One region of the Methylobacterium mesophilicum SR1.6/6 genome, then DNA from elsewhere that is predicted to be linked to it. Evidence: riboswitches for the same ligand, from Rfam matches in the RefSeq annotation. Region 1 holds a riboswitch; the other holds the start of a gene.
What was found. A riboswitch is a leader RNA that binds a small molecule or an ion and turns the genes downstream of it on or off. The one in region 1 is predicted to bind cobalamin.
Positions count from the first base shown of each region.

Region 2: another riboswitch for cobalamin. It lies ahead of MMSR116_RS32585 (TonB-dependent receptor); the one in region 1 lies ahead of MMSR116_RS15150 (CbtB domain-containing protein).

Region 1 is NZ_CP043538.1:3,182,718-3,190,126, forward strand. It holds gene cobN (cobaltochelatase subunit CobN) at 1-1,660, opposite strand, end outside; gene cobW (cobalamin biosynthesis protein CobW) at 1,708-2,742, opposite strand; gene MMSR116_RS15140 (DUF1636 domain-containing protein) at 2,739-3,140, opposite strand; gene MMSR116_RS15145 (CbtA family protein) at 3,133-3,870, opposite strand; gene MMSR116_RS15150 (CbtB domain-containing protein) at 3,887-4,069, opposite strand; cobalamin riboswitch at 4,104-4,298, opposite strand; gene MMSR116_RS15155 (S10 family peptidase) at 4,606-6,189, opposite strand; gene MMSR116_RS15160 (DNA polymerase III subunit chi) at 6,192-6,644, opposite strand; gene MMSR116_RS15165 (CTP synthase) at 6,712-7,409, opposite strand, start outside.
Region 2 is NZ_CP043538.1:4,917,936-4,925,344, forward strand. It holds gene MMSR116_RS31460 (hypothetical protein) at 1-213, opposite strand, end outside; gene MMSR116_RS23325 (TonB-dependent receptor) at 230-2,161, shown strand; gene MMSR116_RS23330 (HoxN/HupN/NixA family nickel/cobalt transporter) at 2,566-3,621, shown strand; cobalamin riboswitch at 3,721-3,927, shown strand; partial or broken gene MMSR116_RS32585 (TonB-dependent receptor) at 4,143-4,559, shown strand; gene MMSR116_RS23335 (iron chelate uptake ABC transporter family permease subunit) at 4,611-5,732, shown strand; gene MMSR116_RS23340 (ABC transporter ATP-binding protein) at 5,729-6,544, shown strand; gene MMSR116_RS23345 (DUF6925 family protein) at 6,522-7,409, shown strand, end outside.

The DNA.
Region 1 (7,409 bases):
CGTCGAAGTGCTGCCGCAGGCCGAGATGGAACGCCAGATAGGCGTGGGTCGGGAGGCGCTCCGGATCGTGGTAGCCAGCCTTCCGGTCCGCGTCGCGACCGCGATCCGGCTGGAGGAAGACGGCGAGAGTTCCGCGACCGGCTGTGTCAACCGTGTCGGGTGAAGCCCTGTCCCCGTCGATCACCGCCCGCGAACCTTCCACCATCCGGAAGCGGAACGCACCGTCCACGCAGGTGGCGTCGTCCTCCGGTTCGCCCCACGCCTCCACGAGGGCGGCGCGACTCGTTATGGGAAGGCTGCCGAGCCAGGCAGCATAGACCGCCAGCGGTACGCCGAACGCCGCCGGCCCTTGGGTCAGGGACTCCATCAGCGCGACTGCATCCGGCAGGGCGCCCGCCGCGTATCCGGCCTCCGCGAGGTCGGCGGCGATCGCGCGGGCGCTCTCGGGCGTGTCGAGGCCCACCGCGAACCCGGCCCGGCCGCCGCGGGCCGGATAATCGGACAGGACCATTGCGACACGGCGCGCGGCCGGGGGCCGGGCGGCGAGGCGCAGCCAGCCGGCGGCCCGGTCCGCCAGCGCTCCGATTCCGGGGGCGTAGGGGACGGCCCGGCGCTCGGCGAAGCCAGCGATTTCAGGAGCCTCCTCCTTGAAGGAGATCGGGAAGCCGGAGAGACGACCGTCGAACTCGGGTAGGGCCACCTGCATGGCGAGATCAGCCGCGCCGAGGCCCCGGGCCGACGACGCCCAGGCCGCTTGCGGAGACCCCACGGTGAAGGCCTGCAGCACCGGGCAATCGGCGCCGTCGAGGACGAAGTCGATGCCGTCCTCGCGGGCCGAGAACGCCGTGGCGGCGATCACCAGATCGGGCCGGCGCCTCCGGACGGCGTCGGCCACCGCGGCGGCGGCCTCCGGTTCCTTCAGGCTCGACACCGCCATCGCCAGGACGCCGATCCCGCGGGCGCGCAGCGCGGCCGTGAGCGCGACGAAGGGTGCGGTGTCGCCGCCGAGCACGGCGGAGCGGTAGACCAGCAGCAGGGCCATCGGCGCGGCCGACGACGCTGCGAGCGGAACCGCCGAACCGGCCGCGGCGAGAGCGACGTCGACGGGCAGGACGCCGCAGCCCGCACACCAGGCAAACCCGCGCGGCAGCGGCTGCGGTGGCTCGACCGCGTGGCCGGAACCGGTTCGAGCGGCCAGCATCCGCAGCATCCGCCGCAGATTGTCGATGCCCCCGGCGCGGAAGTAGCCATCGAGGCGGTCGGCGAAGTCCGGGTCGGTCGAGAAGGGGGCGAGCCGCGGGTCGGGGCGGTCGTCGCCGGGCAGCACCGCCAGCACGACACCGTGTGCACGGGCGGCCTCGGCGCAGCGCTCGATCCCGTAGCGCCAGTAATCCAGGCCGCCGAGGCAGCGGATCACCACGACCTTCGCCCGCGTCACCACCCGATCCACGTAGAGGTCGACCGAGAGCGGGTGACGAAGCTTGGCGAGCTTGGCCAGCCGCAGGCTCGGAAGCCCTGGCTCGGCCGCGTGGGCCTGGACGATCCCGGACAGGTCGGTGTCGGTGAAGGACACGACGACGAGATCGCCGGGCTCCTGCCCGAGATCCACAGCTGCCTCACCCTCGTCGAGGGAAACGGAATCGATGCGCACCAGATGCATCGCGGCGGCCCCTCAGAGCGTATCCGAACGGGCGCGCGCGACGGACATCATCCCGCGAGCGCCGCGGCGACCGCGTCCCGGTCGAAGCCCTTCAAGCCGATCACCACGAGCGTGCCGTCGCGCGGTTCGCCCGCCCGCCAGGGCCGGTCGAAGTGGTGGACGACGCGGCGTCCGACCCCCTGCACCACGAGGCGCATCGCCTTGCCCTCAACCTCCGCGAACCCCTTGATCCGCAGCACACCGTCCGTCCCCGCCGCCCGCTCTACACGGGCCGCGAGGTCACCGGCCGTGATTGCCGGGCGGATCGGCAACGCCACGGTCTCGAAATCGTCGTGGTCGTGGTCTTCGCCCTCGCCATGGTGCGAAGGCCGCGCGTCGAGATCGTCCTCGGCCGCCGCACCGAGACCCAGCAGCACCCGGGGATCGATGACGCCGTTCGCGGTCTCGACCACCTTCACGGCGCGGGGCAGATGGCCCTCCACCTCGGCGCGGACGCGGGCGCGTGTCGGCGCGTCGATCAGGTCGGCCTTGTTGAGCACCACGAGGTCGGCACAGAGGAGTTGATCCTCGAACACTTCCTCCAGCGGATTGTCGTGGTCCACCGACTGATCGGCGGCACGCTGGGCCTCCAGGGCCGCCGGATCCTCCGCGAAGGCGCCCGACGCCACCGCCGGCCCGTCAACCACCGCGACGACGCCGTCCACCGTCACGCGCGAGCGGATCGCCGGCCATTGGAAGGCCTGAACCAACGGCTTGGGGAGGGCGAGACCTGAGGTCTCGATCAGGATGTGCTCCGGCGGCTCGGCGCGCGCGAGCAGGGTCTCGAGGGCGGGCACGAAGTCGTCCGCCACCGTGCAACAGATGCAGCCGTTGGGCAGCTCGACGATGGCGTCCTCGGTGCAGCCCTCGACGCCGCAGGCCGCCAGGAACGACTTGTCGAAGCCGACATCGCCGAACTCGTTGACCAGAATCGCGAGGCGGCGACCCTTGGCGTTCTCGACCACGTGGCGAACCAGGGTGGTCTTGCCGGCTCCCAGGAACCCCGTGACGATGGTGCAGGGGATCTTAGACACGATGGTCATTCGGCGGCCTCCAGGGTGCCGGCCGGGAGCGGGCGGGGCTCGGGGAAGGGGGGAATGCGGGCGATGACGCCGGTGCGAAACGCCGCCGGGCGCTCGCGCCACGGCACGATGCCGTCCGTCGTGGCGGCGTACGCGCCGAGGCCGCCGAGGATCGTCTCGGCGGAGGCGGCGGGATCCATATCGCCATACACGTAGGTCCACCGGCCGGCCGACGCCACCGCCACCGTACAGGGCCGCTTACAGACGGAGAGGCACTCCACCGGCTCGATGCGCAGTTGCTGCGCGTCGCCGACCCGCGCCCTCAGGGCATCGAGCAGGCGGGCGCCAGCGCGGGGTCCGTCCGGATCGTCGCCCTCCCGGCGGCAGGTGGTGCAGACATACAGGATCGTCTCAGGCACGGGCAGAACCCCGCGCGTTGTCGCGGGCGAAGGCCTGCCACGCCCAGCCGAACCCGAGCGCGATCATGACCCAGAAGACGAAGCTGATCGCCAGGGAGCGGGCCGCGAACTGGGCGGCGAGGGCGGCCGGAAGCTCGGAGGCGCCCGTCGGGGGCTGGGGCGCGCCGGCCACGTGCGGCGCGATCAGCAGGACGAGGCCGCCCAGGATCGCGATGAGCGAGCGGCGGATCGCGATGAGGTAGAGTCCCATGCCGGTCGCCGCCGCGGTCATCACCCACCACGCCTGACGGGCAGCCAGGGGCGCGGCCTCGCTGCCGGGCAGTTCGGGAGGCAGGCCGAGGCCCGGCGCCAGGGCGACACTGCCGAAGCCCGCGATCGCGAAGGCGAGGCAGGTCGGCGGCGTCGGCTCGCGGCCGCAGGCGAGCATCACGGCGCCGAGCAGCAGGGCGTAGCCGACGCCGCCGACCAGGGTCGCCAGGGCTGTGAAGGCCATGCGCGGCAGGCCCTCCGCGGGCTGCCATTCCGGCGCTGCCTCGGGCGTGGCGTGCTCGTGCCCGCCATGGGCGAGCACGATCGGCAGCGCCTTCGAGGCCTGATGGGAGGGCTCGGCATGCTCGTAGCGCTCAGCGGCGAGGATCAGCGGCGAGGTCAGCGTGAGTTCGAGACCGCTCACGACGGCAGCCGCGATGAAGCCGGCGGCCAGAGCCGCCGACAGAAGCCGGATGATCATCCCTGGGACGCGGGCGTCAGTGGCAGGGGAAGTTTTGCGTATGGCGGAAATCGTGCGCCGCGTTGTGGAACGCGATCGCCGGCGAGAAGCCCACCATGAAGAGCAGGCCGAGACCCAGGACGGCCGCGAGGGCGACGGCGACCGGACGTTCGGCGACGCGGGTGCCGAGGGCGGCGGGGGCGAGGGTCGAAGTGGTCATCTGCCTGTCTCCAGCCGCCCCACCGGCGGCATTTCGGGATCCTGTCGTGACGGCAGGTCTCCTGGCTCGCGGCTCTGCGCGCCGGCCGCCTTCCCGGATCGCTCCGGTGGCACTCTGGCAGGCACTCGCCGCTCACAGTTGCGGGGGCAGCCGCGGATTCGAGGTTCGCACCCCTCACCGCATTCCCTTTTCACCCCGTCGCCGGGGCACCGTCACGGGACCGTTGTAGACGCATGACAGCCTCCGCACAACGGAGACGCGGTGGAATCCTGCGCAGGATCCAGGGTCTGCGCCGGGCGGCGCCATCGGGACGATGTCGCGGATCGTGCTTCGGGCCGGCGAGGACCTCGATCGACGGGACCTGGCTCGCCGGCCACGCGTGCGGCGACTCTCCTGCCCGCCCGGGCCGACGACCGCATGGCCCCGATTCCGGCAGCCGGCCTCGTGCTGAAGTAACCCGGCGCGCTTGCCTTGGTGGCCGAGGATCTGTCGCTATTCGCGGAGGCCCTCAGCTTCGCTTTAAATTCCGGCGGGCTTCAGGGCCGGTCCGCGGAACGCTCGGCCGGCGCGCTCTCGGCGTCGCGCGCTCGGACAGCGTCCGCGTAGAGCCGCTCCACGTCCGTCCGGAATGCCGTGCGTGAATCCGGCCGCGTGTAGAACATGTGCCCGCCCGGGTAGACCGAAAGGCTGAGGCGGCCGGCGGCGTAGGCGGGAACCTGCGCGAGCAGCAGCTTCGAAGCGTAGTAGGGGGTCACGAGATCGGTGAAGCCGTGGGCGACGAGGACGCGCAGGCGCCCGTCGAGGGCGAGCGCGCCCTTGAGGTTCGAGAGCACCTCCGGAGCCTGACGCCCGGACCCCCAGGACCAGCCGCGGTTCACGGCGTTGTTGAGGAGCTCGTAGCGCATGTTGGGTACGGGCCACTTCAACGTACGCGCGTTGAGATCAAGCATCGCGCTGGTGAGCGGCGCCTGCAGGGCGGTGAGCTGCGGATCCTCGAAGCTCGATTGCGCGGCCTCCGGGTTCGGATCCCAACCGGTGATCCCGGTGTCGTAGGCGCTCGTCACGCGGCCGTCCGACCGGTCGATCTCGCGCTGGACGCTCCGCGTCGTGAGCCGCGCCGCCTGGGCGCGGACGAGGCCGGCGTCGAGGCCGACGAGCGGCGCGACCTTCTCGGTCATCCGCGCCACCGCAGCCGCGTCGCCCGGCCCTTTCAGGAGATCCGCCAAGTAGGGCCCCGACGCGTAGGCTTCCGCGTCGGCCAGCAGGTTCGGCCTCGGCACGGTGCCGGCCCGCTCCAGCGCGCCGGCCGCCAGGGAGGGCAGCTTCAGCACGTAGCCCCACGGATTGGCGCGCGGCGTCTCGAGCCAGCCGAAATCGAGCACCGGCGAGAGCAGGACCATCCCCGACAGGCCGACGCCGATATCCTCCTGCAGCTTCTCGGCGATTAGGGGCCCGCGGAATCCGCCGTAGCTCTCGCCGACATAGAATTTCGGGCTCGCCATCCGGTCGTTCACCCGCAGATAGCGGGCGATCACCGCCGCCAGGGTCGAGGCGTCGGAGTCGATCGACCAGTAACTCTTGCCGTTGCCGTCGGCGGCGCGGCTGTAGCCGGTTCCCACCGGGTCGAGGAAGACGAGATCGCTGAAGCCCAGCCACGTGCCGTCGTTGGGCGTCAGCGTGACCGGTTGCGACGGGCTGATGCTGTCCTTGCCGACGGGCAGCCGCCACGGGCCGATCGCGCCGATGTTCAGATAGGCCGACGACGCGCCCGGGCCGCCGTTGACCGCGAAGGTGACGGGCCGCGCGCGACCGGCCTCGGGTGCCATCGTGTAGGCCACGTAGGCGATCTCGGCCTGCAGCTTGCCGGCCTCGTCGACGAGCGGCAGGCTTCCCGCCGTGGCGGTGAAGTCGAGCGTCTTGCCGTCCGGAAGCGTCAGGCTGTGCTTGGTCGTCGAGTCGGGCGGCAGACGACGCCCCTCCGGACCGCGCGGCGCCGGCCGGGCCTCCTGCCGCGACTCCCCCTGTGGATGGCCGTGCGGTGCATCCTGAGCGCGCACGGGTGCGGCCAGCGCCAGAGTTAGGGCGAGGGCGGTGCCCGCGAGACGGATGCTGAGGGTCACGGTCAGGCCTTCTTGTTCCAGCGCCCGGAATCGTCCTGCTGCCAATAAGCGACCGCATGACCCGCATCCTTCGCCTGCTTCCACTGTTCGCGGGCGCGCAGCAGGGCGTCCTGATCGGTTCCATCGAACAGGATGCAAATCCGCTCGTAGGCACCCGCATCGGGCGGGAGATCGGCGCCCTCGACCAGGAAGCGGATCGAGGCTCGGTTCGGGTTCACGTCGCGCAGGGTCAGCACCACGGGCTGACTCCCGGCATCCGGCTCGCGGTCGGTGCCGTGCGGCAGGAAGCTCTCGTCGGAGTAGGTCCAGAGATGATCGTCCAGAGCTTGCAGCCGCTCCTCGCTGGCTGCCTGGACGGCCGCTTGCCAGCCGCGGTCCAGCGAGCGCTCGACGAGGTTCGGCAGCACCTTCTCCAAGGGCTGACGCTGCATGTGGTAGAAGAGGATCTCGGTCACGGCCCCGTCCATATAGGGTGCGGGACCGTCCTGCGAGGAGCGGCGCGCCGCCGCGCCCCGAGCCCCCTCAGACCAGCCGGCTCTGCTCGATCGCCGCGCCGACAAAGCCCTTGAACAGCGGGTGCGGCTCGAAGGGACGCGACTTCAGCTCCGGGTGGAACTGCACGCCGATGAACCACGGGTGCCCGACATGTTCCACCGTCTCGGGCAGGAGCCCGTCCGGCGAGACACCCGAGAAGCGCAGGCCCTTGGCCTCAAGCCGCTCGCGATAGGCCATGTTGACCTCGTAACGGTGGCGGTGCCGCTCGGAGATCTGCTCGGACCCGTAGATCTGGGCGATCTTCGATTCCGGATCGAGCTTGGCCTCGTAGGCGCCGAGCCGCATCGTGCCGCCGAGGTCGCCGGCGGCGGCGCGCCGCTCCAGCTCGTTGCCGCGCAGCCACTCGGTGAGCAGGCCGACCACCGGCTCGGCAGTTTCCCCAAACTCTGTGGAATTGGCCTCCGGCATGCCCGCGAGGGATCGGGCGGCCTCGATCACCGCCATCTGCATGCCGAAGCAGATGCCGAGATAGGGGATGCGCTTCTCGCGGGCGTAGCGGGCCGCCCGGATCTTGCCCTCGGCGCCGCGCTGGCCGAATCCACCCGGAACCAGGATGCCGTTGAGACCTTCGAGGAAGGGCGCCGGGTCCTCGCGCTCGAACACCTCCGCCTCGATCCACTCGAGGTTGACCTTCACCCGGTGGCTGATGCCGCCGTGGGTCAGCG
Region 2 (7,409 bases), 1.7 Mb from region 1:
GGCTTCTGTGTCCCGTCGTTCTCTTCGCGCCATGCTCGCGATTTCCGGTTGCAGCCTTGCGCTGTCGACCACTTCCTTTGCCCAGGACCGTTTTACCCAGGCCGCTTCCACCTCCGAGACGACGTTGGAGGAAATTTCGGTCACCTCGGAAACGGGAGCCGCGAAGCCGCAAACCGCACCTGCCGCCAGCGCCGGATATGTCGGCGGTGTCACGGGGATCGGTGGCTCGTTGCTCAGCGTAGACTCGGCCAGCGCCGGGATCCTGACCGGGGCGCAGGTCAACAACCGACCCGTCACACGCCCCGGCGAGGTGCTAGAGGCCGTCCCGGGGCTCATCGTCACGCAGCACTCGGGCGAGGGCAAAGCCAATCAGTTCTTCCTGCGCGGCTTCAACCTCGACCACGGCACCGACATCGCCCTGTTCCTCGACGGCATGCCGCTCAACATGCGCACCCACGCCCACGGCCAGGGCTACGCCGACATCAACTTCCTCATCCCCGAGCTTGTCGGTGCCGTGGAGTTCCACAAGGGGCCGTATTTCGTCCGCGACGGCGACTTCGCCTCCGCAGGTTCGGTGCGCATCGATTACCTCGACAGCATGCCGAAGAACCTCGCGCTCACCTCCATCGGCTCATTCGGCTACAAGCGCGCCCTGTCCATCGCCTCGGTGCCGCTCGCAGAGGGCAATCTCTTGGTCGCCGCCGACGCGCAGGTCTACGACGGGCCGTGGGTCGTGCCGGATGCCCTGCGCAAGATCAGCACGGTGGCCCGCTACAGCCAGGGTACCGCGCTCAACGGCTTCTCCGTCACCGGCATGGCCTACGCGTCCCGCTGGACGGCCACCAACCAGATCCCGGAGCGGGCGGTGGCCGAGGGGCTGATCAGCCGCTACGGCACGATCAACCCGACCGACGGTGGTGACACCTCTCGGTTCTCCCTGTCGGGACGGTTCAGCGCCACGGACGACACCGGCGTGACGCGGGCCTCCGCCTACGTGATCCGCTCCCAGCTCAACCTGTTCAACGACTTTACCTACTTCCTGAACGACCCGGTCAACGGCGACCAGTTCCACCAGCTCGACCAACGGATCATCGGCGGCGGCGAGGCCCTGCACATCTTCCAGGGCGACCTCTTCGGCCTGCCCATGGAGAACGAGATCGGCGTCCAGACCCGCACGGACTCGATCCGGGTCGGCCTGTTCAACACGACGAACCGGCAGTTCCGCTCGGGCGTGCTCGACGATCGGGTGCTGGAGACGAGCGGGGCGTTCTACTTCGACAACCGGGTGCGATGGACCGACTGGCTGCGCACCAGCGTCGGCTTCCGAGCCGATGGCTACTACGCGAGCGTCGTCTCCGACACGCCCGCCAATTCTGGGAAGGCGCGGGACGCCATCGTGAACCCGAAGCTCGGCCTCGTCCTGGGCCCGTGGTTCGACACCGAACTCTACGTGAACTACGGCGGCGGCTTCCACTCGAACGACGTGCGCGGCGTGACCGCCACCGTCGATCCGACGTCGTCGCTGTTCAACACCACACGCTCGCCATTCCTCGTGCCCTCCACGGGCTACGAGATCGGCCTGCGCAACCGCTCCATCGCCGGGCTGGAGACGAGCCTCGCCCTGTTCCGGCTCGACTTCGCATCGGAGAACCTGTTCCAGGGCGACACCGGCACGACCGAACCGAGCCGCCCGACCCGCCGCTTCGGCGTGGAATGGACCAACCGCTACGCGGTGACGTCATGGCTCTCGCTGGAGGGCGACCTGACCATCACCAATGCCCGCTTCTCTGACTACGACCCGGTGGGCAACCGGGTCCCGGAAGCTCCCACCACCATCGCCTCGGCGGGCATCACATTCGGCGAGCCGCTCGGCTGGTTCGGCTCCCTGCGCTTCCGTTACTTCGGGCCACGGCCGCTGATCGAGGACAACTCCATCCGCTCGCGCCCGACCGCGCTCTTCAACGGCCGGGTTGGCTACGCCTTCGAGAACGGCGTCAGCGTCTCCCTGGACGTATTGAATCTGACGAACAGCAAATCCGACCAGATCACCTACGCCTACGTCTCGCGCTTGCCTGGCGAGCCCGCCGAGGGGCTGATCGACCGAGTGTTCCACCCGGTCGAGCCCACCGCCGTGCGCCTCACCATCGCCGGACGGTTCTGATGCCTCGTCATCGATCCGGCGTCATCGCGAACGCCTCCGCGAAGCGCGCGATACCGGCTCTGGTCGGTGATGGCGCCCGACCCAAACGATGCGGCGATGCCGGACGGAGTGCTTCGATGGCTCGGGCGCATCGCTACGTCGTCGGCATGATGCCCCTGCTGGAAGCCATCATGCGAGACCAGGGGCGCTCCGCCCAGGCCGTCGCGACTGAACTGACGCGCCGTGCCGTGCAAAAGCCGCGCGGCGGGGTGATCTGGACATCGGCAGACGCGCAAAGGCTCCTGCGCCGCTCAAGCATTGGCCGGGAGGTGCATCGACCCGGTGGGCAGGCGGGAGACGGGGCCCCGGCAAGCCGCCGTGGCGTGGCCGTGGCAAGGTCGGACGGATAGGGGATGATAAAAGGGATGGTCCTATCCAAAGACGCAGCACCCGGCGTCGTCCGGCGCCGTATCGGTCTGCTCTACCTCGTCCTGATTGCGGCCAACATCGCGGCTTGGTCCTGGGCCTATAGCCTGTTCGCGGGGCAGCCGGCCCTGCTCTCGACCGCGCTGCTGGCCTACGTCTTCGGGCTACGGCACGCGGTCGATCCCGACCACATCGCCGCCATCGACAACGTCACCCGCAAGCTGATGCAGGCGGGCCAGCGGCCGGTCTCGGTCGGCTTCTGGTTCGCGCTCGGCCATTCCACCGTCGTGGTGGTGGCCGCGGCCGCGGTGGCGCTGGCCGCGACCAGCCTGATCACGGCCTCGGAAGGCTACCGGGAACTCGGCGGCCTGATCGGCACCGGCGTCTCGGCCGCCTTCCTCATCCTTATCGGCTTGGTCAATCTCGTCGTCCTCGTGGGCGTCTGGCGCGCGTTCCGACAGGTGCGGCGCACCGGCCGCTACGTCGAGGCCGACCTCGACATGCTGCTCGCCAACCAGGGCGTGCTCGCCCGGATCCTGCGGCCGCTATTCCGCCTCGTGACGCGCTCCTGGCACATGTACCCGCTGGGCCTGCTCTTCGCGCTCGGCTTCGACACCGCCACGGAGGTGAGCCTCTTCGGGCTCTCGGCCGCTCAGGCGAGCCAGGGCACAGACCTCTGGACGATCCTTGTCTTCCCGGCCCTGTTCACCGCTGGGATGACCCTGATCGACGCGACCGATGGCGTGCTGATGCTCGGCGCCTACAGCTGGGCCTATGTCCAGCCCATGCGGAAGCTGTTCTATAACCTCACCATCACTCTGGTCTCGGTGGCTGTCGCGCTGGTGGTCGGCACGCTGGAGGCGCTAAACCTCCTGGCGGACAAGCTCAACCTCCAGGGCTGGTTCTGGCAACGGGTGGCCGCGATCAACGACCATTTCGGCGTGCTGGGTTTCGGCATCGTCGGCCTCTTCGCGGCGGCGTGGCTCCTGTCGTTCCTGATCTACCGCCTCGGCCGGTTCGACCGTATCGACGTAAGACCTGCAGATGCTCCCTGACCACTCACGGGCACCTCTTAGGACAACGACCGATCCGTCCCGGAAGACACACGACTCAACAACCTGTTTTCATGCGTTGACGGATAGAGACACCGCAGCCTAGCTTGAACGGGACGGTTCCCCTCGGGGATCAAAAGGGAACGTGGTGAGGTCACGCCCGTGAGGGCTCGGCCGATGCCGCGGCTGCCCCCGCAACTGTAAGCGGCGAGTCCTTCATCACGACGTCACTGGGCGGCCTCGCCCGGGAAGACGATGAGAGGGCGACGACCCGCGAGCCAGGAGACCTGCCGTCAGCCGTGGTCACACGCGGAGCTTGCCGGGCGGGGTGTCCTGGGAGGTGTCGCGGCGCCGTGGTTCCCTTGAGGACGCGGCCGCCGAGGCCTCGTTCGCGGTGACGTGCCACAGCCGTCCCCCGAGGCCGTCCCGTGTCCTGCTTCATCTCTCCCGCGCTCAGGCGTGCGCTCGTTTCGTCCTGCATCGGCAGCGTGGTTCTCTCCGCCTCGCCGGTCCTGGCCCAGCAGGTGGCCGCTCCCTTCGCCGATGCCCCCCGGCAAGCGGCTGCGGCCGAGGCGGCGGTCAGCCTCTCCGAGATCTCGGTTTCCGCTACCGGACTGCCGACGCCCATCGCCGCCACGGGATCGAGCGTCACGGTCCTGACCGACCGCGTGCTCGAAGACCAGCAGCGGCGCACCGTGCCGGACGCCCTGCAACAGGTGCCCGGCCTCAACGTGGTGCAGACGGGCGGCCCCGGCGGGCAGACATCGGTGTTCATCCGCGGCGCGAACTCGAACCAGACCAAGGTCCTGATCGACGGCATCGACGCCACGGACCCCTCGAACTCGAACGGCTCGTTCGACTTCGGTCAGCTGCTGACCGACGACCTCTCTCGCATCGAGGTCCTGCGCGGGCCTCAGAGCGGCCTTTACGGCAGTGACGCCATCGGCGGCGTGATCTCCTTCACGACCAAGCGGGGCGAGGGACCGACGCGCGTGACCCTGCGGACCGAGGGCGGATCGTTCGGCACCTTCAACCAGTTCGGCCGCATCAGCGGGGCGCAGGACGGCTTCGACTACTCCGTGTCGATCCAGCACTTCCGGGCAGCCGCGACGCCCGTCACGCCGCGCGACCTCGTGCCCTTCGGCCGCCCGATCCACCCGAACTACTACGACAACGAGACGGTCTCGGCGAAGCTCGGCTACCAGTTCACCGACACGTTCCGGGTCAACTCGACCACGCGGTTCATCAACTCGCGCCTGCTGTTCACCGGTACGGACTTCAGCACCTTCCCGGCATTTCCGTCCGCGGTCCGCAGCGCCGCCGACGTGCAGCAGCTCTTCACCCGCAACGAGGCCGAATGGACGCCCATCGTCGGCTTTCACAACATCTTCGCGATCAACTACTCGAACCTGTTCAACCGCCAGCAGCAGAACGAGTACGACCCGTTCGCCATCCAACCGACGACCGGCCTCGGCGAGCGCCTGCGCTACGAGTACCGCGGCGACTACCTTCTCTCGCCCGGCAACCTCGTCCTGTTCGGGGCGCAGCGCGACGAGGAGAGCCTGCTGACGAACGATCCGAACGCGTTCGGTGCCGGCACCCTCAAGGCGCGCAACGGCAACACGGCGGGCTACGGCGAGGTGCAACTGACGCCCTTCGACCGCGCCGCGCTCGTGGCCAACATCCGCCACGACGAGAACGACCAGTTCGGGCCCGCCACCACGTTCCGCGTCGCGCCGAGCTACATCCTGCCCGGCACCGAGACGCGCCTGAAGGGTAGCGTGGGCACGGGATTCAAGGCACCGACCCTCAGCCAGCTCTACCAGAACTTCCCGGCGTCCAACTTCTTCGGCAACCCGAACCTCAAGCCGGAGGAGAGCTTCGGGTTCGACGGCCTCGTCGTGCCGCATCTGATGCGGCCACTCGTCGGGTCTCGTCCTGGGGCATGCCTGCTGCCGAGCGGCCTCGCGGGGGCGGTGCTGGTCCTCGCGGCGGATATCGGCGTGCGCCTGCTTGCCACCCGGCCGGAACTCAAGCTCGGCGTGGTGACCGCTCTGGTCGGGGCGCCGTTCCTGATCGTGTTGCTTCTGCGCAGCCGTGGGAGGCGGGCATGAGCCTCGGGCTGCAGGATGCCCTGGTGACGCTGGATGGCCGGACCATCCTCTCGGACATCGGTCTGATCTTACAGCCTGGCCGCTTCGTCGGGCTGGTGGGCCCGAACGGGGCCGGCAAGACCACGCTCCTTCGCGTCCTGGCGGGGCTGATTACCCCAAGCCACGGCCAAGCCAACCTCGAAGGCCGTCCGCTGGCCGGCATGGGCCGCGACGAACGGGCTCGCCACATAGCCGCCCTGTTCCAGGGTGCGGGGGTCGGCTGGCCGATGACGGTCCGCGAGATCGTGGCGCTCGGACGGCTGCCGCACCGCCGGGCCTTCGCATCCCCGACCGACGCCGACGAAGCCGCGGTCGCTCGCGCGATGGCCCGCACCGACATCCTCCATCTCGCCGACCGAGCCGAGCCGACCCTCTCCTCGGGCGAGCGCATGCGCGCGCTGCTGGCCCGGGCGCTCGCGGTCGAGGCGCCGTGGCTTCTCGTCGACGAGCCGGTCACGGCCCTCGACCCGGCGCACCAGCTCGACGCGATGGCGCTGCTTCGGGCCATCGCGCGGGACGGCACCGGTGTCGTCGCCGTGCTTCACGACCTGACGCTCGCTGCCCGGTTCTGCGACCGCATCGTCGTGCTGGCCGATGGCCGCCTCATCGCCGACGGCAGCCCGGAGAAGGCCCTGAGCGATGTCCTGCTCGCCAGGGCGTTCGGCGTCACGGCCGAGCGGGGTTGGGCTTGCGACGGAACACGATACATCCTGCCCTGGGTGCGGTCCGGGGCTCAGACGGAGGAACGCGATGACGTCACCACCACGGACTGACGCGGTTACGACCCTGCTGCGCGAGGCGTTGTCCGACCCCGGCACCGCCTGGAGCCTCGGCAGCTTCGGGGCTATCGCCGAGTTCATGCGCGACCCCGACGAGGCCACGTTGCCGCTGCCGGACGGACGCATGGGTCTTGCAACGGAGCGGGGCGCCATCGCTCTCGCCCCCAGTCCCGACCTGCGTCCGGTGGCCTACGAGACCGCCGTCGCGACCGGCTGGAACCACGCCGTCGCCCTTTGCCTGCCTGAAGCGAGTTGCGCGATGAACCGGCGCGGCGTGGTGACGGAACTCGGTCCCGACCGGGACGCCGCCCGCGAACGGGACCGCAACGCCATCCTGTTCGATCTGGGCCTGGGTCTCTTGGCGGTCGATGCCTGCGTGCGCACGAGCGACCCGGAGGCCATCGCCTGCCTGCGGTCCGGCGTCGGACTGCCGCTGTTCGACCCTGCGAGCCCCATCGGTCGCCAACTCGTGGCGCTGAGCCCCCACCGGGTGTTCCTCGCCCGGGTCGGCCGCATCGAGGTCTATGCCCCGATCCCGGGCCCTGGCGGCACCAGCCCGGAGGGCCCTCACACACACGTCCTGCCCAAGCTCCTGCGCGGCGGTCGCACTCATGCGGCGACCACGCCGATTCCGGCAGGCTGGGTTCCCTGTGCCGGCATTCATCCGGCTCACCCCTACAAGGACATGATGGGCCAGCGGATCGCCTTCGACGTGGTCCGGCACGACGCCTTCCAGACCCTCCTCGACCGGTGGGGTGATCCTGACTTGCTCGCGGCCAAGCGCGGCGGGGACCTCAGCCCGGACAGCCTCGTGTCGAACCGCCACGCGCAGGCTGCCCGCCGTGTCGCCGAGGTCCAG